DNA from 3 places in the Streptomyces sp. NPDC044044 genome. Region 1 is predicted to be linked to each of the others. Evidence: riboswitches for the same ligand, from Rfam matches in the RefSeq annotation. Region 1 holds a riboswitch; each other region holds the start of a gene.
The links. A riboswitch is a leader RNA that binds a small molecule or an ion and turns the genes downstream of it on or off. The one in region 1 is predicted to bind cyclic di-AMP.
Positions count from the first base shown of each region.

Region 2: it holds a riboswitch for cyclic di-AMP, as region 1 does, so the genes downstream of both, AC07AG_RS01070 (C40 family peptidase) here and AC07AG_RS42360 (M23 family metallopeptidase) in region 1, are expected to answer to the same signal.
Region 3: it holds a riboswitch for cyclic di-AMP, as region 1 does, so the genes downstream of both, AC07AG_RS26475 (LysM peptidoglycan-binding domain-containing protein) here and AC07AG_RS42360 (M23 family metallopeptidase) in region 1, are expected to answer to the same signal.

Region 1 is NZ_JBWKFG010000020.1:2,082-11,416, reverse strand. Features, by position in the region: gene AC07AG_RS42385 (MFS transporter) at 1-288, shown strand, start outside; gene lhgO (L-2-hydroxyglutarate oxidase) at 465-1,667, shown strand; gene trmB (tRNA (guanosine(46)-N7)-methyltransferase TrmB) at 1,788-2,579, shown strand; gene AC07AG_RS42370 (PrsW family intramembrane metalloprotease) at 2,718-4,073, shown strand; gene AC07AG_RS42365 (aldo/keto reductase) at 4,070-5,014, opposite strand; gene AC07AG_RS42360 (M23 family metallopeptidase) at 5,147-6,232, opposite strand; cyclic di-AMP (ydaO/yuaA leader) riboswitch at 6,244-6,390, opposite strand; gene AC07AG_RS42355 (PP2C family protein-serine/threonine phosphatase) at 6,612-7,835, opposite strand; tRNA gene AC07AG_RS42350 (tRNA-Met) at 7,990-8,063, opposite strand; gene AC07AG_RS42345 (alginate lyase family protein) at 8,142-9,335, opposite strand, start outside.
Region 2 is NZ_JBWKFG010000001.1:222,481-231,815, reverse strand. Features, by position in the region: gene AC07AG_RS01085 (amidase) at 1-53, opposite strand, end outside; gene AC07AG_RS01080 (ATP-dependent Clp protease proteolytic subunit) at 332-967, shown strand; gene AC07AG_RS01075 (hypothetical protein) at 975-1,283, shown strand; cyclic di-AMP (ydaO/yuaA leader) riboswitch at 1,648-1,811, shown strand; gene AC07AG_RS01070 (C40 family peptidase) at 1,815-2,288, shown strand; gene AC07AG_RS01065 (DUF6328 family protein) at 2,428-2,988, shown strand; gene AC07AG_RS01060 (LysE family translocator) at 2,966-3,595, opposite strand; gene AC07AG_RS01055 (LysR family transcriptional regulator) at 3,726-4,637, shown strand; gene AC07AG_RS01050 (ATP-binding protein) at 4,626-5,087, opposite strand; gene AC07AG_RS01045 (helix-turn-helix domain-containing protein) at 5,358-6,218, shown strand; gene AC07AG_RS01040 (DUF397 domain-containing protein) at 6,228-6,452, shown strand; gene AC07AG_RS01035 (8-amino-7-oxononanoate synthase) at 6,453-7,595, opposite strand; gene bioB (biotin synthase BioB) at 7,759-8,976, shown strand; gene AC07AG_RS01025 (adenosylmethionine--8-amino-7-oxononanoate transaminase) at 8,969-9,335, shown strand, end outside.
Region 3 is NZ_JBWKFG010000007.1:197,934-207,268, reverse strand. Features, by position in the region: gene AC07AG_RS26510 (SAM-dependent methyltransferase) at 237-1,022, shown strand; gene AC07AG_RS26505 (alpha/beta hydrolase family protein) at 1,040-1,978, opposite strand; gene AC07AG_RS26500 (MerR family transcriptional regulator) at 2,163-2,543, shown strand; gene AC07AG_RS26495 (OsmC family protein) at 2,750-3,190, opposite strand; gene AC07AG_RS26490 (TetR family transcriptional regulator C-terminal domain-containing protein) at 3,469-3,798, opposite strand; gene AC07AG_RS26485 (ribonuclease J) at 4,040-5,725, shown strand; gene AC07AG_RS26480 (ADP-ribosylation family protein) at 5,785-6,771, shown strand; gene AC07AG_RS26475 (LysM peptidoglycan-binding domain-containing protein) at 6,768-7,505, opposite strand; cyclic di-AMP (ydaO/yuaA leader) riboswitch at 7,508-7,672, opposite strand; gene AC07AG_RS26470 (DUF5670 family protein) at 8,386-8,556, shown strand; gene AC07AG_RS26465 (TetR/AcrR family transcriptional regulator) at 8,706-9,335, opposite strand, start outside.

The sequences.
Region 1 (9,335 bases):
CAGGTGCGCCGCTTCACCGAGCAGGCGCTCTCGCGGCCGACGGAGGAGTTCGTGCGCTCGCACGGCTTACGGCTCGTGGTGTCGGCGGTCGCCGAACTGGAGTCGGGGAACCTGGACGCGGCCTGCGAGCAGGGCACACGCGCCCTGGAGGTCGCCGGACGCATCTCGTCCGCGCGGACCACGGAGTACGTGAAGGACCTGCTGCACCGCCTGGAGCCGTACGGCGACGAGCCACGCGTGGTGGAGCTGAGGGAGCGCGCGCGGCCGCTGCTCGTGGCCCCGGCGTAGTTCAGCGGGACTCCTCTCGTGCGATGTCCAGGATTCAGGTTCAGGGCCCGGGGCCGCCCCCCGTGCACCGCCGGAACGGCAACAGCATTTCCGCACCCTGTAACCCTGCGGTCCTCGCCGGGTTTGAGGGCGTTGTCAGTGGCGCAGTGCACTATCGGGGTGGGAGGTGATGCGGGATGGTCCGGGCCGCGGCGTACGACTGCGACGTGCTGGTGATCGGCGGAGGGATCGTCGGTCTGTCGACGGCGTATGCGATCACACGTGCCGCGCCGGGCACGCGGGTCACCGTCCTGGAGAAGGAGCCGGGCCCCGCCCGGCACCAGACGGGACGCAACAGCGGGGTGATCCACAGCGGGATCTATTACCGCCCCGGCTCCCTGAAGGCGCGGTACGCGGTGCGGGGCGCCGCCGAGATGATCAAGTTCTGCGCGGAGTACGGAATCGCGCACGAAGTCACCGGCAAGCTCATCGTCGCCACGGAGCGCTCCGAGCTGCCCCGCCTGCACGCCCTCGTCCAGCGCGGCCGGGAGAACGGCATTCCGGTGCGGGAGCTGGGCCCCGCACAGATCTCGGAGTACGAACCGGAGGTGCGGGGCCTCGCCGCCATCCAGGTCGGGACGACGGGGATCTGTGACTACGGCTCGGTGGCGGCACGCCTCGCGGACGCCTCGGGCGCCGATGTCCGTTACGGCGCGGAGGTCGTCCGCATCGACCGGCGCGCGGAGCTCGGCGTGGCCGTCGCCACGGCCGACGGCTCGGTGGTGCGGGGGAAGGTCCTGGTCAACTGCGCGGGACTGCAGTGCGACCGGGTGGCGATGCTGGCCGGTGACGAGCCCGGGATGCGGATCGTGCCCTTCCGGGGCGAGTACTTCGACCTGGTGCGGCCCGAGCTGGTGCGTGGCCTGGTGTATCCGGTGCCGGACCCGGCTTTCCCCTTCCTCGGGGTGCATCTGACGCGGGGCATCGGGGGCGGGGTCCATGTGGGCCCGAACGCGGTGCCGGCGCTGGCCCGTGAGGGGTACGGATGGGGTGTGGTGCGGCCCCTGGAGGTCGCGGGGACGCTGGGGTGGCCGGGGGCCTGGCGGATGGCCGGGCGGCACTGGCGGTATGGGGCGGGGGAGTTCCGGCGGTCCCTTTCGAAGGGGGCGTTCACCGCGGCGGTGCGGAGGCTGCTGCCTGCGGTGACTCCGGATGATCTCGTGCCTGCGGCGGCGGGGGTGCGGGCGCAGGCCGTCTTGCGTGACGGAACGCTGGTGGATGACTTCCTGATCCGGAGTGGGGTGCGGGCCGTGCATGTACTGAACGCGCCATCGCCTGCGGCCACGGCTTCTCTCCCTATTGGGAGGGAAGTGGCCCGGCGGGTGCTGGCGGTGCTGTAGGAGCGGTGTAGGAGCGGTCCCTCCGCCCCCCCTGGACCCCGGACAAGATGTCGGCCACCAAGGCCCCCGCGCAGCGGGTTTTCGGGAAGGGGCGGGGTTGGGGATTAAAATCGCCCCACTGTGCCTGAGTCGAACACCACCCCCGAGCGCCCCCAAGCCCCCCGCCCCAAGGGCGAGCCCCGCTTCCCGCAGGGCCCCGCGCCCGACCCCGCGGGCTCCCACTTCGAGCGGCGGATCCGCAGCTTCCAGCCCCGGCGCAGCCGCGTCACCACAGGCCAGGCGGACGCGCTCCAGCGGCTCTGGCCCAAGTGGGGCCTGGACATCGACGGGCAGCGCACCCTCGACCTCGCCGAGCTGTTCGGCGGCGAGCGCCCCGTCGTACTCGAGATCGGGTTCGGCATGGGCGAGGCCACCGCCCAGATGGCCGCGGACGACCCGGACACCGGCATCCTCGCGGTCGACGTGCACACCCCGGGCCAGGGAAACCTCCTCGGCCTCGCCGAGCGGAACGAACTCACCAACATCCGCGTAGCGAACGGCGACGCCGTCATCCTGCTCCGCGAAATGCTCCGGCCCGCCTCCCTCGACGGCCTCCGCGTGTACTTCCCCGACCCCTGGCCCAAGGCCCGCCACCACAAGCGCCGCATCATCCAGCCCGACTTCCTCGACCTCGCCGCGCCCCGCCTCAAGCCCGGCGCCGTCCTGCACTGCGCGACCGACTGGGAGCCGTACGCGGAGCAGATGCTGGAGGTGCTCAGCGCGCACCCCGGCTTCGAGAACACCCAGGACGACGGCGGGTACGCGCCCCGGCCCTCCTTCCGTCCCCTCACCCGATTCGAGGGCCAGGGCCTGGACAAGGGACACGTGGTCCATGACCTGCTGTTCCGCCGTACATCCGGCCAGGAGGCCTGAGCCAACCGGCCGCGGGACCTGAGACAACCGGCCGCCGGACCTGAGATACCGGCCACGGGGCCCGAGACACCGTCGCGGCCCACCCCTGTCCCTCGTTAGGGTCAACGGGTGGCCATCCGTTCTCCGCTCCCGCACCCGATGCCCCCCGCTGGGCCCGCCGGGCTGCGGCACGCGCGCTGGTGGCAGCGGCGGGCGATACGCGCGGCCGCCCTGGTCACGCTGCTCGCCCTGTCCGGCCTGGTCATCCTGGCCCTGGTCAGGGAACAGACCGGCACCGAAGGCTTCCTGGTCGGGCTCGGCCTCGCGACACTTCCCGTGCCGCTCCTGGTGGCCGCCTTCCGCTGGCTGCAACGGGTCCAGCCGGGCCCCTGGCGGAACCTCCTCTTCGCCTTCTCCTGGGGTGCCTGCGCGGCCGCCCTCATAGCGATCGTCGCGAACAGCTTCGCGACCCGCTGGATAGCCACCGCCACGGCCGACCCCACCAGCGCGGACACCCTCGGCGCGACGGTCATAGCGCCGATCGTCGAGGAGAGCGCGAAAGCCGCGGCCGTGCTGCTCGTCTTCCTCTTCCGCAGACGCGAGTTCACCGGAATCGTCGACGGCGTGGTGATCGCCGGAGTGACCGCGACCGGCTTCGCGTTCACCGAGAACATCCTCTATCTCGGCAGCGCCTTCGGCACCGACCAGATCAACGGCGGCACCGGGCTCGCGTCCGTGACGGCGGCGACCTTCTTCGTACGCGTCGTGATGTCGCCCTTCGCGCACCCGCTCTTCACCGTGCTCACCGGCATCGGCTTCGGTATCGCCGCGCTCAGCGCGGAGCGCCAGAACTGGCGCCGCGTCCTGCTCCCGGTCGGCGGACTCCTCCTGGCGATGGGCCTGCACGCCCTGTGGAACGGCTCGGCGGCCTTCGGGGACTACGGCTTCTTCGCCGTGTACGCGCTCTTCATGCTGCCCGCCTTCGGCCTGCTCACCTGGCTGGTGATCTGGATCAGACAGCGCGGCCTGCGCATCGTGCGGGCCGAACTGCCCGCGTACGCGCTCGCGGGCTGGCTCACCGCGCCCGAGCCGTACGCCCTCGGCACGATGCGCGCCCGCACCCTCGCCCGCGACTACGCCTCGTACACCCAGGGCAAGGCCGCGGCGCGCACGGTCGCCCAGTACGAGACGTACGCGACGTCTCTCGCGCTCCTTCGCCACCGTGGGCGCAAGGGCCGCGCCGGCGCCGACTTCGTCGTACGGGAGCGGGAGTTGCTGCACGCGCTGTGGGAGCGCCGCGAGGCGGCACGGCCCGCCCTGGCGTACGCGGCACGCGCGACGGCACCGGTGTTCGTCCCGATGCCGCCGCCGTACGGATACCGGCAGCCGTACCCGCAGGCGTATCCACAGTCCTATCCGCACCAGCACCAGCACCAGCCCCCGTACGGATATCCGTACGCACAACCGGCGATGCCCTACCCCGCGTACAACCCCTACAACGGCCAGGGCCTCTAGGCGGAAGCCTTCGTCAGCGCCGACACCTCGGCGTCCGTCAGCTCGAACTCCCCCACCGCGAGCAGCGCGGGCAGCTGCTCGACCGTACGGGCGGAGGCGATCGGCGCCGCCACCGTCGGCTGCGCCGCGAGCCACGCGAGGGCCACGGTCGCGACCTCGGCGCCGCGCTCCTGGGCGACCTGGTCGAGGGCGGCGAGCACCCGCGGGCCGCGCTCCGTCTCCAGGTGCTTGCCCGCGCCCTCGGCCCGCGCGCTGTCGACCTTCGCACCCGGGCGGTACTTGCCGGTCAGGAAGCCGGAGGCGAGCGCGTAGTACGGGACGGCGGCCAGGCCGGAGCGCGAGGCGACCTGTTCAAGGGTGCCCTCGTACGTGTCGCGCGAGACGAGGTTGTAGTGCGGCTGGAGCGCCGAGTAGCGGGCGAGGCCCTCGCGGTCGGAGAAGTCGAGGAACTCCTGGAGCCGGTCGGCGCTCACGTTCGAGGCGGCGATCGCGCGCACCTTGCCGGACGTGACCAGCTCGTCGAGCGCGCCGATGATCTCCTCGACCGGGACGGACGGGTCGTCGTAGTGCGTGTAATAGAGGTCGATGTAGTCGGTGCGCAGGCGGCGCAGCGACTCCTCGGCACCGGACTTGATGGTGTTCGCGGACAGGCCCTTGTAGTCGGGGTGGGCGCCGACCTTGGTGGCGAGTACGACGTCGGAGCGGTTGCCGCGCGCGGCGAGCCAGTTGCCGATGACGGTCTCGGACTCCCCGCCCTTGTTGCCGGGCACCCAGGCCGAGTAGACGTCGGCGGTGTCGATGAAGTTGCCGCCGGCGGCGGTGTAGGCGTCGAGCACGGTGAAGGACTGCGCCTCGTCGGCCGTCCAGCCGAAGACGTTGCCGCCCAGGGCGAGCGGGAAGACCTCGAGGTCGGACGAGCCAAGCTTGCGGAGAGAAGTCATACGGGGATCAACGCCCTTGCGGACCGCGGAATTCCGTCGAGCGACCCGGGCACGGGGAGGAGCGGGCATGCCGAACCGGCAGCCCTGGCGTCGGGGGGTTGTCGCCAGGACCGCCGGGGTTCTGGGGCTTCCTCAGAGGGACTGGCCCTTGCCGCGCAGCCACGCCGCCGGGTCGACCCCGGTGGAGTCGCCGCCCGGGTGGACCTCCAGGTGGAGGTGCGCGCCGGTGACGTTGCCGGTCGCGCCGACGCGGCCGATGGTCTCGCCGGTGGTGACCTTCTGGCCCGCGCTGACGTTCATCGAGGACTGGTGGCAGAACCACAGCTCGGTGCCGTCGTCGAGTTCGAGGATCGTGCGGTAGCCGTACGCCCCCGCCCAGCCGGCCTCCTTGATGGTGCCGGAGTGGATGGCCTTGATGGGCGTGCCCGTCGGAGCGGCGAAGTCCAGGCCGGTGTGGTAGCCGGAGGACCACATGGAGCCGGGCTGACCGAAGGTGCCGGTGAGCGTGTACGAGGCGACGGGGAGGGTGTAGCTCTTCGCGAGCTTGGCCAGGCGCTCCGCCTCGGCCTTGCGCTTGGCCTCCGCCTCGGCCTTCTTCTTCGCGGCGGCCTTCTCGGCGGCGATCTTCTTCTCGGCCGCGGTCTGCTTGGCGGCGGCCTGTTCGGCGGCCTGCTTGACGGCGGCTTCCTCGGCCGCCTTCTGGACCGCGTCGTCCGCCTGGTCCTGCTGGTTCTCGGCCTGCTCCATGATGCGGGCCCGCAGTGCCTCTCCGGCGTCCGTGGTGCCCTGCTCGGCGTCGGCGGTGCTGACCCCGGCGGCGCTCAGGGGCGCGGCGGCGACGATCACGCCGCCGTCCGCGGCGGCGGAGTCGGAGGAGTCGTCGGATATCAAGGACCCCACGCCCGGAAGCGACTTGGCCTCCGGCAGCGAGTCCGTGACGGCCGAGAGGTCCGGCATCTCGATGGAGACCGGGGGCTTGCCGCCCTGCGCGGTGGCGATGCCGCCCGCGCCGACTGCGGCGATGACGCCTACGCCGAGAACTGTGGAGCTGCGGGCGAGCCCGCCACCGCCCCGCTTGTGGACGCGGTGCCTGCCGCGGACGGGGCGAATGGACTCCTCGGTGGGATTCCATTCCTCCCAGGAACTGTCTTCGTACCCACCGAAGTCGTCGTCATTCGGTACGTACGCGCCTTGGGGGGCAGGGCGGTTGGACGCCACTGGGGCGCACTCCTTTCCTTCCTTCTCGCCTACCGGGTTAGCTGACGGGTTCGGAGCAGGAAGGTCTCCTACGAACACCTGGCACGGATGCACAGATGCCCGATTCACCCCAATTAGTGGTTCCCCGGCTCCCTTTCGGGATTAGGCGCGTGCGCGCGGAGCCGACTCGAGTGACGGCTGGGACGACCGCGCTGCGTTATCGAACGTTAATAGACAGCGGGGCCGTATTCCAAGCCGTTCCGACTGATCGTTAACGCCTTTGGCCCGTACTTAACGGGACACGGGGGTGCGGAACGGGGCGAGTTGACGCCACTTCTTCACACACCGGAGCTTCACACTTCCTTGACAGTACGTCAGTTGTTATGCGGAGTGGTGTTCTTCAGTCACGGCCGGTGACATCGATCTCCGCGTCGACCCCGCCCTCGGTCCCCGCATCGCCCGTCACCAACGGCCGCCGCACCGCGAGCAGCGCCATGTCGTCGGTCGTGCCGCCCCCGGTGTGCCTGCGCACCTCTTCGGTGAGCGTGGCGAGGAGGGCGTCCGGGCCGTTGGGTCCGGGGAAGATGCGGCCCCCGAGCCGGGTGGCCGCGTCGTAGAACTCGCCCCGGCTGTCACGCGCCTCGGAGAGCCCGTCGGTGTACAGGAGCAGCATCGCCCCCGGCGGGAACTCCGTCTCGTCCGCACGGTCCGGCCAGGCACCAAGATCGCCCATCCCCAGCGGCAGCGCGGGCTCGGTCGCGGACAGCACGCACAGCCGCCCGTCGCCGCGCAGGAGCAGCGGTCCCGGGTGCCCGCGGTTGATGAGGCGCACGAGACCGTCGCCGTGCGAGATCTCCGCCAGGACGGCGGTGGTGAACCCCTCGAAGGCGTCGAGCCCGTCGCGCCGCGTGCCCTCGCGCGCAAGAGCACGCTCCAGCCGCTGGGCCACCGCCTCCAGCGTGGCCTCCTGCTCGGCGGCCTCCCGGAACGCCCCGATGACGACGGCGACGGCCGCCACCGCGCCCATCCCCTTGCCCCGTACGTCACCGACGATGACGCGCACGCCGTGCGGGGTGTCCTGCACGGCGTACAGATCGCCCCCGATGAACGCGTCGGCCTCAGCGGCCTCGTACCGCGCCGCGACGTCGAGACCGCCGATCCGGGGGTCCGGCTGCGGCAGCACGGCGCGCTGGGCGGCCTCGGCGATGGAGCGGGCGGAGGCGAGCTGTTTGTCGCTGCGGCGCTGGACGCGGTTGATGACGACGGCGAGCACGGCGACGGTCGTCACCGTGATCAGTTCGGTGACGGCTTCGACGTCGGTGGTGGTGTTGGTCTTGAAGTGCAGGGCGAGCACGGCCGCGCAGGAGCCGGCGCCGATGAGGGTGGTGCTGATCAGCGAGTAGAAGGGGGCCGCGATGAGCGGGGCGGCGGTGAAGAGGGGCGCGGCGGTGAAGGCGGGCGGGGTCGCGATGTCGTAGACGACCCCGGCGACGATGAGCAGCAGCGGAAGGGCCCGCACGAGCGCCCGCTCATGCCGGACATCGGGAGCCTCGCCCCCACCACTTCCTCCTCGCAGCCCCACCGGTCTTCTCCTGCCGAATCCCGCGGCCAGGACCAGATCCATGACCACGCTCAACCAGGGTTCCCAAAGCGGCGGCGCGGGGCGACCGGTGTGGGCCGACGGAGTGACGAGGGAGCGACGAGAGAGCAACGAGGGAACGACGGGGAAAACGCCGAAGGCCCGGATCCATTTCTGGATCCGGGCCTTCGGTCTTTAGTAGCGGGGACAGGATTTGAACCTGCGACCTCTGGGTTATGAGCCCAGCGAGCTACCGAGCTGCTCCACCCCGCGCCGTTGAATGCAACTCTACGCCATCAGGGGGAGTGAAAGCGAACCGGTTGAGAACCACCGGCGAACGGAGCCCGCCGCTCACGCGTTCTCGGCGTGCGTCAGCGTCTCCCAGGCCACGAACAGGTCGTCCGTCCCCTCGGGCCGCTGCGCGCGCGTGAACCTCTCCGTCTGCGGAAGCTCCAGCTTCAGCCGGTCCCGCAGGTGATTGAGGCCGACCTCGGTGTCGGGCCCCATGTCGCGCTGCACCTTGCCGCCGCACAGCCAGTCCGGCGCCTGCGCGCCCAGCTGGTACTTGGAATGGAACTCAAGGGCGGCCCGCAGCCGGTCCTTGACCTCGCCGTACAGATCGACGCCCTGATGCCAGGCGGTCTCCGCGATGTGCGCGGTGGCCGCGAGCGAGTAGCTGGCGTGCTTGAAGTTCCGGCAGGTCTCCTGGGAGAGCCCGTCGGCGAAGGTCTTCTGCCCGAACCAGTACTTCTGGAGCTTCGCCGGGGTGTTGATGTCGCTGCCCGCGGGAGAGACGGGCAGCGGGCCGTCCGACTTCAGATAGAAGTAGGCGGGCACCCGGGTCCTGAAGTGCGTCACCGCCTTCTCGAAGGACTCGTGGTCGTCGAGGAAGACCGCCATGCTGATGGTCGCGTCGGCCATCAGGAGGTCCCAGTTGCCGTTGAAGTCGGCGGCTCCGTCGCGCACTTGGGGCAGATAGGCGTTGCGCAGCATCCGCTCGAAACGCAGGAGCTCGCCGTCGGTCCAGCCGTCGTAGGTGTAGCGCACGGCTTCGGCCGCGCGGGCCCACGAGGAGGCGGCCCAGGCCGTCTGGAGGCCCGCGTTGGCCTCGGTGTGCCCGGTGATCACCCGCGACCAGGCGTCCATGATCTGCACGGCCTTCTTGGCGTGCGCGCGGTCGCCGGTGATGTTCCAGAGCAGGGCCTGCGTGTACGCGGCGATGGCGTCCTCGCGCTCCTCGACGCAGCCCTGTCCGGGGCGGGTGTCGGGCGGGCACTCGACGACGGCGTACGGCTTGGCCCGGTAGTCGGCCGCGCCGTACTTGCTGTCCCGCATCTGCTCGAACGCCGTGAGCCAGGGCTGCTCGCGCGCCGCGACGTGGGCGCGCACGCGGTCGAGCTGCGCCTTGCTGACGAGCACTCCGGGGTGTTCGAAGGCCAGCTCGGCGGGGCGGGCACGCTCGGTGGCCTTGTCGGTACCGCTCCCGGACCCGCCGCACCCGGCCGATACGCCGACGAGCAGCGGCACGAGCACCATCACGAGAGC
Region 2 (9,335 bases), on a different contig from region 1:
AGGTCTTCGGGGACTTGGTGGGCTCGGTGGCCTTGGTGGGCTTCAGGGCTCATACGACGCTTTCGACTCGGGGCGGCCTGCGCCTGCTCGGGGCGGTCGGCGGCTCGCGGCTGAGGCCGTGACGAGGCGGAGTATGCCCACGTCACCGCGTCGGCCATCCGGTCCCGCACGCTGCGGCCCTCGCGTTCAGCGAGCGGCTGAAACACGTCGCATCTGTTGACTCCGGCAGATCACCCGAACATGCTCCTCACGACGAGGTTACGTACGTCCTGTACATTTTTTACAGACGCCCTTGGGGAGCAGCCGGCCCCCGGCAGAGGAGAGACGCGCCATGAACCGACCCATCGCCCGCCATGTCCTGCCCGAGTTCACCGAGCGCACCAGCGCGGGGCGCCGGACCCTCGACCCGTACTCGAAGCTGCTGGAGGAACGCATCGTCTTCCTGGGCACGCCGATCGACGACACCTCGGCCAACGACGTGATGGCGCAGTTCATGCACCTCGAACACGCGGCGCCGGACCGCGACATCGCGCTCTACATCAACTCCCCCGGCGGCTCGTTCAGTGCGATGACGGCGATCTACGACACGATTCAGTTCGTCACCTGCGACGTGGAGACGACCTGCCTGGGGCAGGCGGCGTCGGCGGCGGCCGTCCTCCTTGCCGCGGGCACACCCGGCAAGCGGTTCGCGCTGCCCGGCTCCCGCGTGTTGATCCATCAGCCGTCGCTCGCCGAGCCGATCCAGGGCCAGGCGACCGACTTGGCGATCCAGGCCGACGAACTCCTGCGCACCCGCGCCGCCCTGGAGAGGCTGCTGGTCCAACACACCGGCCAGAGCCCACAACGCGTCGCGGCCGACATCGAGCGGTACAAGATCCTCAGCGCCACCGAGGCAGTCGACTACGGCCTGGTGGACAGGCTCATCACGAGCCGCAAGTCGTCCCTCCGCGCCCCGGACGCACGGTGATCAGCCGATGCTGCCACCCGAACTTCCCCCACTGCCCGCACTCACCCGCGCCGAGGGCGAGTTGATCGACCGGTATCTCGAAGTGGTCGACCTGGTGGGCCGGATCAACCCCGCCCGCGCCTCGGACACCTACGGCGGACTGCGCGCCGCCCAGGCCCTGGTCGGCAGCGCGACCGCCCTGCGGGACGCACTGACGCTCATGCACCAGCGGGGCGAGAGCGCCGTGCACGCCCCGACGTTGGCACGAGCGCTGCGTGTGCTCGACGGGGAGCGTCGCGCGGGCCGGGTCACCGTGCCACCCCCGTCGGCATCCTGAGCACCCGTCACCCCCGCTGCCAAATCCCGAAGCGCCCGGGTCCGGTCTCAAACGAACCAAACGGGCTACCTCGTTCGGCGTAGACAATCGTCATTATTTGAGACGTCTTCAGTTGCGTCAGAGGTGTACGCGATGGCCGGAATTACTCGTTCCGGTGCTGGTCGAACGATCGCCTGGTGACGCCTCCCGATCCCGAATCCGACCTTGTCCACCCGAACGGTTCAGCCGTGAGGAGCCTCACAAAACGCCGTTTCGGCTCGGAATTCCACCCCTTGACGGGTCAAGATCCCTTCCGACGACAAGCCCCCGCCACAGCGGCGGGGCGGTCCGGGCGGACGCCGAGTCCTGCCGCCGCCCGGATGACCGGTCGACATCGGTGCATCGGCAGGAGTGGAGGACCCAGGCATGACGGGTCGGTCCGGAAGGTCCGGACGCCGACCCTTGGGGTGAAGCCGCACACCGCGGCCGGGCAACTTCGCCAGCCCGAATCCGACAGGTCATCCTTCACAGGCGGTTGACGAAGGGTTGCGCATGACCGCGCTGAATCATGTTCCGTCGCTGCTCACCAGGGCCGGTTCCGTATCGGCCCTCACGCTCGCCGTCGTAGGCGGCACCCTCGTGGCCCCCGGGCTCACGTCGGAAGCAGAGGCCGCGACACACGGGACCAAGGCGCTCAAGATCGCTGCCTCCAAGAAGGGCTCTCCGTACGGCTACGGAGCCGTGGGGCCACACCGGTTCGACTGCTCGGGCCTGACGCTCTACTCGTTCAAGCGCACGGGCAAGAAGCTGCCGCGCACCGCCGCGCAGCAGTACAACAAGACCCGCCACGTCTCGGCGTCGAAGCGATCCCGCGGCGACCTGGTCTTCTTCCACTCCGGCCGGAGCGTCTACCACGTCGGCATCTACGCCGGGAAGGGCAAGATCTGGCACGCGCCCAAGAGGGGGACCGTCGTGCGCCTCGAGAAGATCTGGACGAAGAGCGTCTCGTACGGCCGGGTGCGCTGACAGCCCGCCACTGACCGTCGACCGCAGACCTGTCGGAGGGCGGCGGCGGTGGCCGCACGGCCGCTGCCGCCGCTCGACCGGCCCTCCGGTCGGCGCGCCCGACGGGCGGGGAGCGCGTCGACGCGGATACTCGGTCGCCATGTCCGAAAACAACGGTGCCCGCTCCACGGGTGAGTCCTCCGACGCCCGCAACGAGACGACGCTCGAACGCGCCGACCGGAACTTCTCCGAGATCCTCCAGGAACTGCGCGTCACGCAGGCCGGGGTGCAGATCCTCTTCGCGTTCCTGCTGACGCTCGCCTTCACCGAGCGCTTCACCTCGCTCGACACGGTGCAGCGCACCACGTACGTGACCACGCTGCTGCTCGCGGTCCTGTCCGCCGCGCTGTTCACCGCGCCGGCCGCCGTGCACAGGTCGCTGTTCGGGCAGCACTCCAAGCCGCGGATCGTGCGGGTGTCGTCCCGTCTCGCCGGCATCGGCATGGCGGTCCTGGTGTTCGCGCTCGCCGGTTCCGTACTTCTGGTCGTGGACGTGGCCGTGGGCCGCACCGGCGGGATCATCGCGAGCGCGGGCACGCTGGTGGTGTGCGCGGGCCTGTGGGGCCTGCTTCCCGTTCTGGTGCGCGGCGCGGACAAGGGCCGGGACCCGGAACCGGACACCGGCGCGTCGGACGGCGTCAGGCCATCAGGGCCTCGGTGAGGAGCACCAGGCCGAGGACGCTCAGCGCGACGCCTGTGCCGCCCTCGATCGCGCGGGCCGTACGCGGCCTGCGCAGCCGGCGGCCAAGACGGTCCACCAGGAGCGCGACGACCGGGAACCACACCAGGGCCAGGACCACGATGATCGACGCGAGCAGCAGTGTCCTGGGCATCGCGGGGCTGCCCGCGGGCACGAACTGGGGCAGGACGCTGAGGAAGGTGATCGGCGCCTTGGGGTTGAGGGCGTTGGTGAGGAACCCCTGCCGCAGGCTGCCCCCGGCCGCGGGCTGTTCCGCGCCGTCCGGCGCACCGGAACTCGCCAGGGGCCGCGCCGCCGACCGCAGCGCGCGATACCCGAGGTACAGCACATAGGCACCGCCGAGGACCTGCAGCGCCCGGAACAGCGTGGGAACCGCCGTGAGGACCGCGGCGACCCCGGCCACCGCGAGCGCCGTGTGCACCAGGAGCCCGCCCGCGACACCGATCGCGCAGGTGACCCCGGCGCGGCGGGAGGCGAGGGAGTTGCGCACCACGACGGCGAAGTCGGCCCCCGGCATGGCGACCATGCCCGCGGCGACTCCCGTGAAGGCGACCAGTTGAGCGTCCATGGCCGCCAGCCTGCCGTTCTTCTGCCTTCAGCGGGTATGTGGAATATCCTGGATCTGCCTAAAGCAGGCGTTTAGCCCCACGCCGGCGGACAGCCCCCACCGCCCGTCGGCTCCTGCACCGGGAGACACCATGTACGACCCGACGCGGCTCGCCGCACTGGTGGCGGTCTCCGAGGCCGGGTCGATCACTCGCGCCGCCGAGCGCCTCGGCTACACCGTGCCCGCCCTCTCCCAGCAGCTGGCCAAGCTCGAACGCGAGGCGGGCACCGCGCTCCTGGTCCGCCACCACCGCGGGGCGCGGCTGACCGGCGCGGGCGAGCTGCTGCTCGCGCGGGCGCGCCGGGTCCTGGACGAGATGGAGCAGGCCCGGCACGAACTGGCCCAGCTGGCGGGCCTGTCCGGCGGCAGGCTGCGCGTGGGGACCTTCGCCACCGCCGGGATCCATCTGGTGCCGCCCGCGCTGACCGCGTTCCGCCGCGCCCATCCGGACGTCGACCTGACGGTACGGGACTATGAACCGCCGCTCGGCGTCGCGGCCGTGGCTGCGGGCGAGGTCGACCTGGCCCTCACGCACACGTACGAGCCCGCGGATCCGGTGGCGCTGCCCGCGGCCGTGACCGCGGAGCCGATCCTGGTCGAGGAGCTGGTCCTGGTGACCTCGCCCGGCCACGCGCTGGCGAGCGCGTCGTCGCGGCTGCCTCTGACCGAGCTCGCCGGGCAGCCGCTGATCAGCATGGCGCCGACGCATCCGCCACGGCAGGGCGTGGAGTCCGCGCTCGTACGGGCCGGGGCCACGCCTTCGGTCCTGGTCGAGACCCCGGGGTACGCGCTGGTGTGCGCGCTGGTCAGCGCCGGGCTCGGCGTCGCCGTCGTACCGGAGATGGTGGCGAGGACGGCGGCCACCCCGGTGGGGGTCAGGCCGCTTGAGCCAGGGGATCTTCGCCGCACGATCTCGGTCGTCCACCGCACCGACGAGTCACACCCCGCGGCGGACACCTTCAGGGCCCTGCTCCGTGGGGCCTTCGGACGCTCACCGGGGTGAGGGCGAGGGGGCCGCTGTCCCGCCGCGGACGGGCGCGGTCCACGGCAGCGCGATCCAGACCGTCTTGCCGCCCTCGGGGGTGGGCGTGACCGAAAGCCTGCCGCCGCACTCCATGGTCAGCCAGCGGATGATCACCAGACCTCGGCCGTTGTCCTGCTGGACGGCGGCGGGCAGCCGCTTGGGGTAGCGGGGGTGGCTGTCGGTGACGCCGATGCGCAGCTGCTCCTCCCGGTCGAGCTCGATGTCCACCGTGAAGGTGGGCGACTGGCCCCGGGTGTGCTGGACGGCGTTCGTGGCCAGTTCGGAGACGATGAGCCGGACCGTGTCCGCCACTTCGGTATCACCTGGCAGGCCCCACTCGGTGAGGATGTTCGAGACGAATTTCCGGGCCGCGGAGACCGAGGCAGGAGCGCTCGGCAGGGTGACGGATGCTTCCTGAAGGTCTGCCATGGCGACGTGTCCCTTTCCCACCGGGGCTCGGCTCCGACTCGTAGCGGAAGGCACGAGGACAGTCCCGGAATGGTGCTTCGCGCCAGCCTGCCACTCTTGGGGTGCTCAGAGGTGGCCATCCACCAAGATGTGCATATATCTGTCGCTCGAAGCGGTGAACTCTGCTACGAGAGACCGTATTTGGGCGGCAGGTCGGCGCTTCCTCTACTGTCGCCGGGAAGAGGGCGGAGGGAGGCCGAAAAAAGAGGCTCCGTCCGAAAGGAGACGGACATGCGGTACGGTCCCGCGGTGCGCCGACGGAAACTCGGCGCCGAACTGCGTGCACTGCGCACGCACGCCGGGCTCACCAGTGGCCAGGCCGCGGACCGGGTCGGCTGGCATCAGTCGAAGGTGAGCCGGATCGAGACGGGGCGTAGCAGCGTCAAGGCGGCCGACGTACGTCTCCTGCTCGAGGCGTACGAGGTCAAGGACCCCCGACTGCGCCAGTTGCTGGTGGCGTTGGCGGGCTCGGACGACGACGGCGGGCGCCGCCACTGGTGGCACGCCTATCGCGAGCTGCTGCCGCCCGCCTACCGCGACTTCATCAGCCTGGAGTCACAGGCCTGTCGGATGCGCACCCTGGAGACCACCGTCGTGCCCGGCCTCCTGCAGACGCCGGACTACGCGCGTGCGGTGACGCGGGCCGCGCTCGACGGGCTGCCGGACGAACAGGTGGACACGCTGGTCGAGGTGCGTCTGGCGCGTCAGGACGTGCTGCGCGCGGCTCCGCCGCTGCGACTGAGCGTGATCCTGGACGAGGCGGTGCTGCACCGTCCTGTGGGCGGGAATCATGTGCTCGCGGGTCAGTTGAAACGGTTACTGGAAGCAGCACAGTTGCCCCATGTACGACTTCAGGTGTTGCCGTTCGCCGCCGGAGAGCACGTGGGCCTCATCGGATCTTTCGTTATCTTCTCCTTTCCGAACATTGCTGATCTGGATGTGGTTGTTCTAGACCACTTGACGAGTAGCCTCTACCTCGAACGGAGAGAAGACCTCCAGGCATACACGGCTGCCTTCAACTCCCTTCAAGGAAAAGCACTTTCACCCGAGGAATCAACGGATCACATCGCCGGGATAGGTGACGGCGCGTAAGGGGGCACCATGACTGCACTGCCTCGGCACGTACCCTCCAGCACATCTCTGCACGGCGCACGGTGGCATCGCAGCAGCCGCAGCAACGGCATGAACAACTGCGTGGAGACAGCCTCGCTCGCTTCAGGGCCGAAGCAGGGGCTTCTCGCCGTGCGCGATTCGAAGAACACCGCAGGGCCCGCCCTGCTCTTCTCACCCGCCACATGGGAGGCCTTCGTCCACGGCCTCCGGTGACTACCGGGGTGCGGTGCGGCTGATCACTCGTACGGCATCGGCGATCTGTGTGCCGGTGAGATCCGCACGTGCGGTCAGCCGCAGCCGCGAGATGCCGTCGGGCACCGACGGCGGACGGAAGCAGCCGACGGCGAGGCCGGAGCCCCGGCAGTCGGCGGCCCACCGCACGGCGGCTTCCGGTGACGGGGCACGCACGGAGACGACGGCGGCGTCGGGACGTACCGCCGAGAGACCTTCCGCCGTGAGGCGTTCATGCAGCTCGGCCGCGACCGCGCGGGCCCGTGCCGCGCGCTCCGGCTCCCGGACGAGCAGCCGCAGGGCGGCCAGTGCCGCACCCGCGGCGGCGGGGGCGAGCCCGGTGTCGAAGATGAAGGCGCGGGCCGCGTTGACCAGGTGGTCGATGACCTTGGCGGGGCCGAGGACCGCGCCGCCCTGACTGCCGAACGCCTTCGACAGGGTGACCGTGGCCACCGTGTGGGCGGAGCCCGCGAGCCCGGCCGCCTGCGGTGCGCCCCGTCCACCGTCGCCGAGCACACCGAGCCCATGGGCGTCGTCGACGATGAGTCCGGCGCCGAACTCACCACAAACGGAAGAGAGTTCGGGGAGTGAGGCCGCATCGCCGTCGACCGAGAAGACCGTGTCCGACACGACGACCGCGGGGCCCGTGTGAGAGTCCAGCGTCTTGCGCACCGCTTCGGGGTCGGCGTGCGGCACCACCTGCGTCGTCCCGCGCGCGAGGCGGCAGCCGTCGATCAGCGAGGCGTGGTTGCCCGCGTCCGAGACGATGAGCGAACCGTGCGGGGCGAGAGCGGTGACGGCGGCGAGGTTCGCGGCATATCCGGAGGAAAGGACCAGGGCGGCCTCGAAGCCGCAGAACTCGGCGAGCTCGCGCTCCAGTTCCGCGTGCAGCTCCGTGGAGCCCGTCACCAGGCGGGATCCGGTCGCCCCGCCACCCCAGCGGCGGGCAGCGGCCGCGGCGCCCTCGGTGATCTCGGGGTGCCTGGCCAGGCCCAGGTAGTCATTGCTCGCCAGGTCGAGGAGGCCGCCGGAGTCGGCGGGGCGGGGGCGCAGGGTGCGGACGAGTCCGGTCCGGGCGCGCAGGCTCGCCTGCTCGTCGATCCAGTCGAACGGCGCGCTCACCATGAGGGTTCCTCCGGGTCGTCATCACTGGCCGGTTTGTAGACAGTGCACAGACCCTAGCCGTCAGGCCACCGGGCCAGGATGTGGCAATACCCACACCTCTCAGCGTTTCTGTTGTGCGAAGTCTCCTTGGAAAGGGAGGCTCTCGTACGTAAGGATCAGCGCCATGGATCTGCTGAACACGCTGGTGGACAAGGGGCTTCGGCGCGAGCTGCCGACCCGTGAAGAAGCGCTGGCCGTGCTGGCCACCTCCGACGACGAGCTTCTCGACGTGGTTTCCGCCGCCGGGAAGGTACGGCGGCAGTGGTTCGGGCGGCGGGTGAAACTCAACTATCTGGTCAATCTGAAGTCGGGCCTCTGCCCGGAGGACTGCTCGTACTGTTCGCAGCGTCTGGGCTCGACGGCCGGCATCCTCAAGTACACCTGGCTGAAGCCCGACGAGGCATCGCAGGCCGCCGCGGCCGGGGTCGCGGGCGGCGCCAAGCGGGTCTGCCTGGTCGCCAGCGGGCGCGGTCCGACCGACCGCGACGTCGACCGGGTGTCGCAGACCATCGAGGCGATCAAGGACCAGAACGAGGGCGTCGAGGTGTGCGCGTGCCTCGGGCTGCTCTCCGCGGGCCAGGCGGACAAACTGCGCACAGCGGGCGCGGACGCGTACAACCACAATCTCAATACGTCCGAGGGGACGTACGGCGAGATCACCACCACCCACACGTACGCCGATCGCGTGGACACCGTGCAGCAGGCGCAGGCCGCGGGCCTCTCCGCCTGTTCCGGTCTGATCGCGGGCATGGGCGAGACGGATGAGGACCTGGTGGACGTGGTCTACGCACTGCGCGACCTCGACCCCGACTCGGTGCCGGTCAACTTCCTGATCCCCTTCGAGGGCACCCCGCTGGCCAAGGAGTGGAACCTCACCCCGCAGCGCTGCCTGCGCATCCTCGCGATGGTCCGCTTCGTCTGCCCCGACGTGGAGGTGCGGATCGCGGGCGGCCGTGAGGTGCATCTGCGCACGATGCAGCCCCTGGCGCTGCACCTGGCCAACTCCATCTTCCTCGGCGACTACCTGACCAGTGAGGGCCAGGCCGGCAAGACCGACCTGGAGATGATCGCGGATGCCGGTTTCGAGGTCGAGGGCACGGACACGGTGACACTGCCGGAGCACCGCGCGGACGCGCTCGCGGCGGCGGGGTGCGGATCGCACGGGGAGGCCGGGGGCGGCTGCGGGCCGTGCGGCTCGTCCGAACCAGCCGAGACGGCCGAACCGGCCGCCGTGCCCGAGCAGTCCGCGCCGTCGGACGCAGCGGAGCCCTCGGAGGCACGCACGGACCTGGTGGCGGTACGCCGCCGGGGCGCGGGAACGGACCTGGCACCCAATGCCTGACCTCTCCGTTCCCGAACTGCTCGACCTGGACCGGCGCCATGTGTGGCATCCGTACGGCCCCATGCCCGGCCGCCAGGAGCCCCTGGTCGTCGAGTCGGCGAGCGGCGTGCGGCTCCACCTGGCGGGCGACGGGGGCGAGTTGGTCGACGGGATGTCGTCCTGGTGGGCGGCCATCCACGGCTACAACCACCCCGTGCTCAACGACGCGGTCCGCGATCAGCTGGACCGGATGAGCCACGTCATGTTCGGCGGGCTCACCCATGAGCCCGCCGTCCGTCTGGCGAAGCGCCTTGTCGACATCTCGCCGGACGGCCTCGAGCATGTCTTCCTCGCGGACTCCGGTTCGGTGTCGGTCGAGG
Region 3 (9,335 bases), on a different contig from region 1:
GGGCGTGTCCGGCGACGGCGGCAGCGATCGGACCGGCTCTCCCGCGTACGCGGGTCGTACGTCGCATCCCTGCGTTCCGACGCGCCGCGCCGTGGCCCCGGGGCTTCACGGATGTTCTGGTCGACGCGGAGAATGCCTACGAGAATGCCAACGCACCAGTTTTCGGGGCCAGTTGGCGTGGCACACTGCTCAGCGCCAGCCACCCGCCCGCCTCCCTGTGACGATGGAGTCCGCTCATGACGGCACCCGCCCCCCGACCTCGCATCGACACCAGCCAGGCGCACCCCGCACGGGTCTACGACTGGCTGCTCGGGGGCAAGGACAACTACCCCGTCGACGAGGCAGTGGGCGAGAAGCTGCCGCCCGAGGTGCGCATCGGCGCCCTGCAGAACCGCGCGTTCATGAAGCGGGCCGCCGCCCATCTCGCGGGACTGGGAGTCGACCAGTTCCTCGACATCGGCGCCGGTATCCCCACCGCGCCCAATCTGCACCAGATCGTGCAGCGCATCGCGCCGTCCGCGAAGATCGTCTACACGGACAACGACCCCGTCGTGCTGCGCCACGCGGAGGCCCTGCTGGTCAGCAGCCCGGAAGGCGCAACCGACTACATCCAGGCTGATGTGCGAGAGCCGGAGGTGATCCTCGAACACGCCCGTACCGTCCTGGACTTCGGCCGTCCGATCGGTCTTTCACTGATCGCGCTGATGCACTTCGTCGCGGACGAGCAGGACCCGTACGGCATCGTCGGCAGGCTGGTCTCGGCCCTGCCGTCCGGCAGCCACCTGGTGCTCTCCCACGCCTCCAACGACATCTTCCCTGAGGTGGCGGAGCAGGTGACCGAGCAGTACGCGAGGAGCGGCATGACGCTCGCGCTCCGCTCCCGCGAGGAGACAGCCCGCTTCATCGAGGGTCTGGAGCCCGTCGAGCCCGGCCTGGTGACGGCCCCCGAGTGGTTCCGCGAGGAGCCCGCGCCGCAGCCCGCACCGAGCGGGATGTACGCGGTGGTGGCACGGGTGCCTTGACCTTACGTGCCTTGACCTCACTTGGATTCGAGTCGTCCCAGCGGGTGTCCGTTGGTGAGAACGTCCCGGGCTCTCTCCCAGTGGCTGTGGTCGGTCCCGGTGACGTGGCGCAGGTAGGCGAGGGTGACCTGTTGGACGAGTGTGACGCGGCCGGGATCTGCGTCGGTGGTCTCCGCCGCCTGGTAGCCGGAGATGCCGCCGAGAAAGTGCTCGCCGCCGTGGACGGTGAGAAGGCTCTTGCCGCCGCGGCTGAGGGTGTAGGGGTCGGTGGTCCAGGCAGGTCCGCGGGTGGAGAGCGGGAGGTCGTCCGCGTCGCCGGCGACGACGAGTCCGGGGGCGGTGATGTGGGAGAAGTCCTGATCGCGCAGCCAGGGAAGGTTCTCGTGGGCGAAAGGAGTCAGTTCATCTCCGCCCTTGCCGGCGGTGGCCAGCTGGATGCTGGCCATGATCCGGGAGTCCGAAAGGTCCTCGGCGGTGCCGGTGTGCGGGTCCTTGACGCGCAGACCTACCAGGATGCCGGCGGTCTGGCCGCCGAAGGAGTGCCCGGCCGCGACGACACGACTGTGGTCGGCCCGGCCGGCCAGGCCCGGCACGGACGCCTCCAGGGTCCCGAGGTCATCCAGGATGCGCTGCATGTCCTGCACCCGGTGGCGCCACAGCCAAGGCCTGCGGGGATCGTCTGCGGCCATGCCGAGCCGTTCGGAGTCCAGATGGGTGGCCCGAACGACCATGAAGCCGCGGGAAGCCCAGTGGTCGACCAACGGCGCGTAGCCGTCCAGGTCCGAGCCGAACCCGTGGGCGAACAACACGACCGGCAGGTCGGTGCCGGTGACCGGGGCGGAGACGCTTACGTGCAGGTCCTCACCGCGCTGCGGTGCGCGCAGCACGAGAGGCTTGACCGTCACGGTCGAGGTGGGCTCGGGGCCAGTGAGACCGGTGTCCTGGGAAGCGGTCATGTGTGTGCCTTCCACGTGTGCAGCGGGGGCAGGCGCATGGAGCACTCCATTCATCAGAGCCAGGGCATATGTGGTCCAGCCGGGAGGAAGCGCCTGTCGGTGGGTACTTCGGCTACGCTAAAACTTGACGTTGACGTCAGAGGCAAGTGAATGTGCCTCACACCACAGGAATCCGGAGCGGGCCATGCGCATTGGGGAACTCGCCCTCCGCACGGGCGTCAGCACCCGGGCCCTGCGGTACTACGAGGAGCAGAACCTGCTCGCCGCCGAACGCAGCGCCAGCGGCCAGCGCCACTACGCGGAAGCCGCTGTCGAACGGATCCGCCTGATCCGGCAGCTGTACGGCGCGGGGCTGTCCAGCAAGACCATCGCTGAGCTCACGCCCTGTGTCATCGACGGCAAGGCCACGCCCGAGCTTCTCCAGCGCCTGACCGTCGAACGCGACCACCTCGACCGGCACATCACGGATCTCACCCACACCAGGGACCGGCTTGACTCCGTCATCGCCGGAGCCTCCGCCAGCATGCACACCGGGGCCCCGTGCCGGCGGGACACGACCGCCTAGTGTCCTGAGCCAGAGAGCCGTGGCATTTCGTCTGCACTGTTCGCAGTTCGGGCGGTCCTCGCCACGTTCCGGCGGGCGGCGCGGCGAGCGACGTCCGTGCGCCGGTGAGTTCGTGGCGGCTGAGCCGACCGGAGCCGATGCGGTGGCCCGGAACATCGCCGTGACGCCATTTTGGCCGCGGCTCGCTCGGGCGTCGCCTTCAGACGTCAGGCGCCGTCAGCCCTGTCGGACACGGTTGCGCTGACCGGTGTGCCCGCCTCGACGGTGCGGCTGACCGTGCAGAGCCGGTCGTGCGAAGTCTTCACGGCCCGGGGCAGGATGGTGCGGGCGCGCTCCCCTGACGGCCCGTCCGGGAACGCGACGGAGAAGGCGACCTCGAGGTCCGACATCCGGTTGCCGCCCTCGTCCTCGACCTTGCTGCCGGTTACGGTGACGGAGAACGTGGTCGGCTCCTCGTGACGACTCGTGGCGACCTCCACGTCGGCCGCGGTACAGCCGCCGATCGCCGCGAGGAACAACTCGACCGGCGTGAAGTCGGCGCCCTCGCCGGTGCCGAAGCTCAGCGTGCCCCCTCGGGTGTTGGTCACGGTGAACCGGCCCGGTCCGGCTCGCTCGATGGTGACAGTACGCAGCGAGTTGTCAGTCATGGCGACGACATTACTGTCACGTCCCGCGGACCGTCCTGATGCCGCGCCTGCCCGTACACCGAGCACCGACAGCCGGGTACCGGATGCGACGGCGGGCGGATGTCGTGCGCGGCCGTCTCGGCGTGGCACCTGGGCCAGTGACTGCTGAGCGATGGCCGAGTCCTGCACGATGGCCTCTTCAGGACCGCAGGGCGGGCTGGAGCGGCGCTTTTGGCCCTACGTGATCCACGGCGGGTCTCATGGCACGCAGACTCCCGCACCGACCCGGCCGAGCCCCGTCAGCCTTCGGCCGGAGGGCGGGTGGTGTGCGGGGTCCGCAGTTCCGCCAAGTGGCCGACGACGACGGCGTACATGGACTCGGGGGTCTCGATGTCCGGCCGCATTGCCGCGTGCACGGCGAGACCGTCCACCAGGGCGTGCAGCCGGGCGGTCTCCTGATTCAGGTCGCGGCCGGGATCGATGAGGCCCGCCACGAGGCCGCGGCAGCCTGCGCGGAGCGTGTCGTACCCCTCGTCGCGCAGCGTTCGCAGCTCGGGGTCGGTCATGGCGCGAGCCGTGAAGGCCAGCCACACCTCGTTCTCCGCCCGCCGCTGGTCGTCCAGCGGCACAGCATGATGAAGGCCGTGCTCACCCTGCGCACCGGCAATGCCTGGGTGCACGTGTGGGCGTACCACGCCCTGGCCCCGCACACCCTGGCCGATACCCGGCACATCGTGCACATCTTCCGCGCCGCGTCTGAGCTCGAAGGGCAAGTCGAACCAGCCGTCCGGGGGATGTGCCGTGCGCATGTCGCGCCGCCCACGGGAGTCCTGTGGACCAGGTCTTTCAACTCTCCGGTAGCGTCACCCCATGAGCCATCCGCACCCCGAGCTGAAGCCTGCCCCGCCGCTGCCCAAGGGAGGCCTGCGGGTTGTCGCCCTGGGCGGCCTGGGCGAGATCGGCCGCAACATGACCGTCTTCGAGTACGCCGGCAAGCTGCTCATCGTCGACTGCGGCGTGCTGTTCCCCGAGGAGAACCAGCCCGGCGTCGACGTCATTCTTCCCGACTTCACCTCGATCCGGGACCGCCTGGACGACGTCGTGGCCGTGGTCCTCACACACGGCCACGAGGACCACATCGGCGGTGTGCCCTACCTGCTGCGTGAACGGTCCGACATCCCCGTCGTCGGGTCGAAGCTGACACTTGCCTTCCTGGAGGCCAAGCTCAAGGAACACAACATCCGGCCGCGCACGGTGCGGGTGCGGGAGGGGGACCGGCGCGGATTCGGGCCCTTCGACTGCGAATTCGTGGCGGTCAACCACTCCATCCCCGACGGGCTCGCCGTCGCCATCCGCACGGGTGCCGGGATGGTGCTCCACACCGGCGACTTCAAGATGGACCAGTTCCCGCTCGACGACCGCATCACCGACCTGCGCGCCTTCGCGCGGCTCGGCGAGGAGGGCGTCGACCTGTTCCTCACGGACTCCACCAACGCCGAGGTGCCGGGCTTCACCACCTCCGAGCGCGAGCTCAACCCCGCGATCGAGCAGGTCCTGCGCACCGCGCCGCGGCGGGTCATCGTCTCCAGCTTCGCCAGCCATGTGCACCGTATCCAGCAGGTGCTCGACGCCGCCCACCAGCACGGCCGCAAGGTCGCGTTCGTGGGCCGCTCGATGGTCCGCAACATGGGCATCGCCCGCGACCTGGGCTATCTGAACGTTCCCTCGGGCCTGGTCGTGAGCATGAAGGAGCTGGAGAAGCTCCCCGACCACCGGATCACCCTGGTGTGCACCGGATCCCAGGGCGAGCCGATGGCCGCGCTGTCGCGGATGGCCAATCGCGACCACGTGATCCGCATCGGAAAGGGAGACACCGTTCTCCTCGCCAGCTCCCTGATTCCCGGCAATGAGACGGCGATCTACCGAGTGATCAACGGGCTGACCCGTTGGGGCGCGAACGTCGTCCACAAGGGCAACGCCAAGGTGCATGTCTCGGGGCACGCCAGCGCGGGTGAGCTCGTCTACTGCTACAACATCGTCAAGCCCCGCAACGTCATGCCCGTACATGGCGAGTGGAAGCACCTGAAGGCCAACGCCGACCTGGCCATCCGCACCGGCGTCGACCCCGACCGGGTCGTCATCGCCGAGGACGGCGTCGTCGTCGACCTCGTCGACGGCCGCGCGTCCATCACCGGCAAGGTGCCCGCGGGCTACGTCTACGTGGACGGGATGACCGTCGGCGGCGTCAACGAAGCCTCGCTGAAGGACCGGCTCACGCTGGCCGAGGAGGGCGTCGTCACCGTGGTCGCCATCGTCGATGCCGACACGGGCGCGCTCGCCGAGGCCCCCGACTTCCTGGCCCGCGGCTTCGTCCACGACGAGACCACCTTCGAGTCCGTCATCCCGATGATCGAGAAGACGCTGGCCACCGCAGCCGAGGAAGGGGTCGGCGACGCCCACCAGCTCGAGCAGCTCATCGCTCGTGCCGTGGCGAACTGGGCGTACCGCACACACCGCCGCAGGCCCCTGATCATCCCGGTCATCATCGACGCCTGAGCGAGACCTGACCTTGGCCGCCGGCACCGGCCACACGAGCGTCATGAGCGGGGAGTTCAATGAGCGGGGACAAGAGCGGGGGCCTGACGGACCGGGCCGCCGTCGAAGAGAGATTCCGGCACGACTGGGGGCTCGAACTGCCAGAATCCATCTTCCGGTTCTGGGAGTTCCTGGGAGCTCTCGGCCCGGACGGAGAGCGGGCGCTCCGGGACCTGGACGTGAGCCCGGTCGGCATCCTGGACCTGTTCGCAGACCCTGGTCTGCGACCGCGGGACGGCATCGACGTCCGGGTGCACGGTCGCTACTACCGCGATCCGCCGGAGTTCCTGACCTTCCTGCACGGCGGCTCCGACGGTCTGCACCACGGCCTGTGGTTCGACGACGGCCGCACCTGCAGCGGTGTCGCCTCCTACTACAACAACGACGGCGGCGGCATCGACACGCGTTCCAAGACCCCGCTCGAAGCGGTGCGGGTGATCCTCGAACGCTGCTGGCGCGACCTCGACGACGACGTGCAGGACGACGAGGAGGGGTCGGCCCGGCGCTCGCGCCTGGGTCTGCTGCGCGATGCGCTGACCGCCGTCGAGACGGGTGAGCGCACCGAGACGGGCCTCGCCTACTCCAGGGCGTACGACATGGCCGTCCCGCCCGTGGACCCTGACCGGATCACCACGCTTGACGGCGCCGGCGCACTCGCGTCGGGCGATTCCGCGCTGGGCCGCCCTGCCCACAACGGGGCCGACGAGTACAAGTTCGCGACGTACATGTACGGCCTGTTCGACGAGGCCGAGGCCCTGGGGGAGTCCCTGGACGAGGCCCGCCGCCGCTGCTCGGCGGGCGACCCGACGGAGGCCCTTCTGCTGGGCCGCGACCTGCACTGGGCGTCCGCGGGTGACCCGGCGCGCGAGGCTCTGGCGAACGAACTCCTCGTGACGGCCTATCGCGCGCTGGGCCGTCCCAGGCTCGCGGAGATAGCGGACGCCCACCATCGGCACCGTTCCTTGCCGCAGGTGGACGTCCTGGAGACGAGCGGGGAGCAGGTCTAGTACGGACCGTTCACGTTGTCGATCGAGCCGTACCGGTCGGCCGCGTAGTTGCAGGCGGCGGTGATGTTGGCGACCGGGTCGAAGCTGTCCAGCGACGTCCCGGGCACGTGGTACGCGGAGAATGTGGGGGCGATGACCTGCAGGAGCCCCTTGGAGGGAGTTCCGGCGGCGGCGTTGGAGTCCCAGTTGTTCGTGGCCAGCGGGTTGCCGGAGGACTCGCGCATGACGTTGCGGTGGATTCCCTCGTAGGAGCCGGGGATGCCGCGCTCGGCCATGATGTCGAGCGACTCCTTGATCCAGCCGTCGAGGTTGTTGGCGTACGACTTCTTCGCCGGGGCGGCGGCGGGCTCAGCGGCGGGCGCGTTCGTGCGCTTGGAGCGGTCCGCCCGCTCGGTGGAGGCCTTGGAAGCGCCCTCCTTGTCGAGGGTGAGCCGGAGACCGGGGCGGATCAGCTTCGGGTCGTCGCCGAGGGCGCTGCGGTTGTCCTCGTACAGCTTCTTCCAGCTGCCGCTCACGGAGTGCTCTCGGGCGATCTTGGAGAGGGTGTCGCCCGCGACGACGACGTAGGTCTTCGGGGCCGCGGCGGGCTTGGCGGCGGTGTCCGCCTGCGCCGCTCCGGCGGTGGTCGCGCCGAGCACCGGGAGGACGAGCACGGCCCCGCCCGTGCCTGCGGCGGCGATACCTCTGGTGAGCGAGCTGGACTTGGGACGGCGGTGCTTTCCCTTTGCAGGCATGACGAATTCCTCTCCGTCGCCTACGAGGTGAGCTGTCGGGTTCGGACGGGAGATGTCCGGTCGCGCTGCAAAGGCGACTTCACCCCGAGCCGTTCCGGAATCCGGATCGGCGGCTTACCTGGGTCCCCCGCTCCTGCCGGGCGTATGTGAGTGGGTGGGAGTGATTCCGGACAGCGGCAGGATTCGGCGTTCCATCCGGATTGACGGTGACGTTAGGCGAGAAAGCCCGGACAGAACAAGGTCAGAATTCAAATAGAAATGTGCGAGGCCCGGCCGCCGACCACCGGAACCCCGTGTCCTCTTTGATCGAAAAGCCCAACTTTCTTTGCGTGGAACGGAAATGTGCTCAGCGGCTCCCGTGGGCGCGGCCTCCTGTGTGACCCGTTTCACTGAATGGGGAAGGGGGCGGAATGCGGTTCGACGGGGCATCGAGGTATGCCATTTAGTTGGACCTCGCCGCAATGCAGGGGGAAATCTGTATATGACTCTAATGATGCAAAGGAGTATCTTTTTGGCTCAAAAATGGACATACTGCGGATGTTGCTCGTCGTGCTAAAACGGGGCGTATCGCCATCAATGGCGGCTTGATCGCCGCACGTGGTGGGGGCTGACGGCGGTTCGTGGGCGGGTGATGAGGGTGATGATCGGCCGCTGCTCCCGCCGTCCCTTTCCGTTTGGCCGCATGCCGTTGGGGCGGACCCCGAGGAGGAGCCGCCCCAACGGCGCGTAATGGCACGGGTGTTAGTGCTTGCCGGACCGCTCGGCTGCCCGCCAGACATCATCACCGCGATCGGATCCCTTCAACCTGCGTGGGAAACAAGCTTCTTGTGTGTTTGCTCGGCAGGAATGGGAGCACATGGTCGTCTGGAGGTTGATAAAAATGGTTCCCCTGATTGTGGTACTTCTTCTGGCCCTGCTCCTCTTCGGTGCGGGATTCGCACTGAAGGCGTTGTGGTGGGTCGCGGTCATCCTGCTGGTCGTCTGGCTGCTCGGCTTCGTGATCAAGCCCGCTGCGAGCGGCGGCCGAAAGGGCCGCTGGTACCGATGGTGACGCGCACTTGACGCGCACCCGAATGCGCACCTGAATGCGACAACACAGAGCGGCGCGGCGCCACGGGCGGTGGCGTGCGTGCCTGAGGGGTGGGCCTGACCTGGGACGGTCAGGCCCACCCCTTCGTCGTTCTCCGGCCGCACCTCGCGCTACGCCGAAGACCGCGCCCCCGGTCGTCCGTTGGCCCTGGCCGCCACGGTGCGCGGCCTGGGGGTCAGGGCCGCGCGCAGAGCCGGTGCGAGGACGTGGCGGGTCTCGGACGGGGTGAGGGCGGCGGGGGTGGGGAGAGGGTTGAGGTAGCGGGTGTAGATCAGGCCGCCGAGGATCGTCGTCACGGCGGTGGCGCGTGCGGTCGCGTCCTGGCCGCCCAGAAATTCAACAAGCCGGGCCAGCAACTCGCGTTCCAGGTATTCACGGATCACCGCGGCGGCCTCGTCGCCCTGGGCGGTGAGCGCCAGGAAATCGGCGTCCTCCCACAGACCCGTCACCGCATCGATCAGACGCTCGGGAAGGGTGGTCGGGTCACCGCCGAGGACATGATCCACCGTCAGCGCATTGGCGCACTGGAACTGCATCACATCCGCGAACAGGCCCTTCTTCGAGCCGAAATGGTAGGCGATCAGCGCCGGATCGACTCCGGCGGCGCCTGCGACCGCGCGCAGAGTGGTGCGCCGGTAGCCGCGCTCCAAGAACAGCGCACGGGCGGCCAGGACGATCGACTCACGGGTCGGCGGATTGCCGCGGGGACGGCCTCGTGTGCGCGCTGGAGCAGGGGCTTC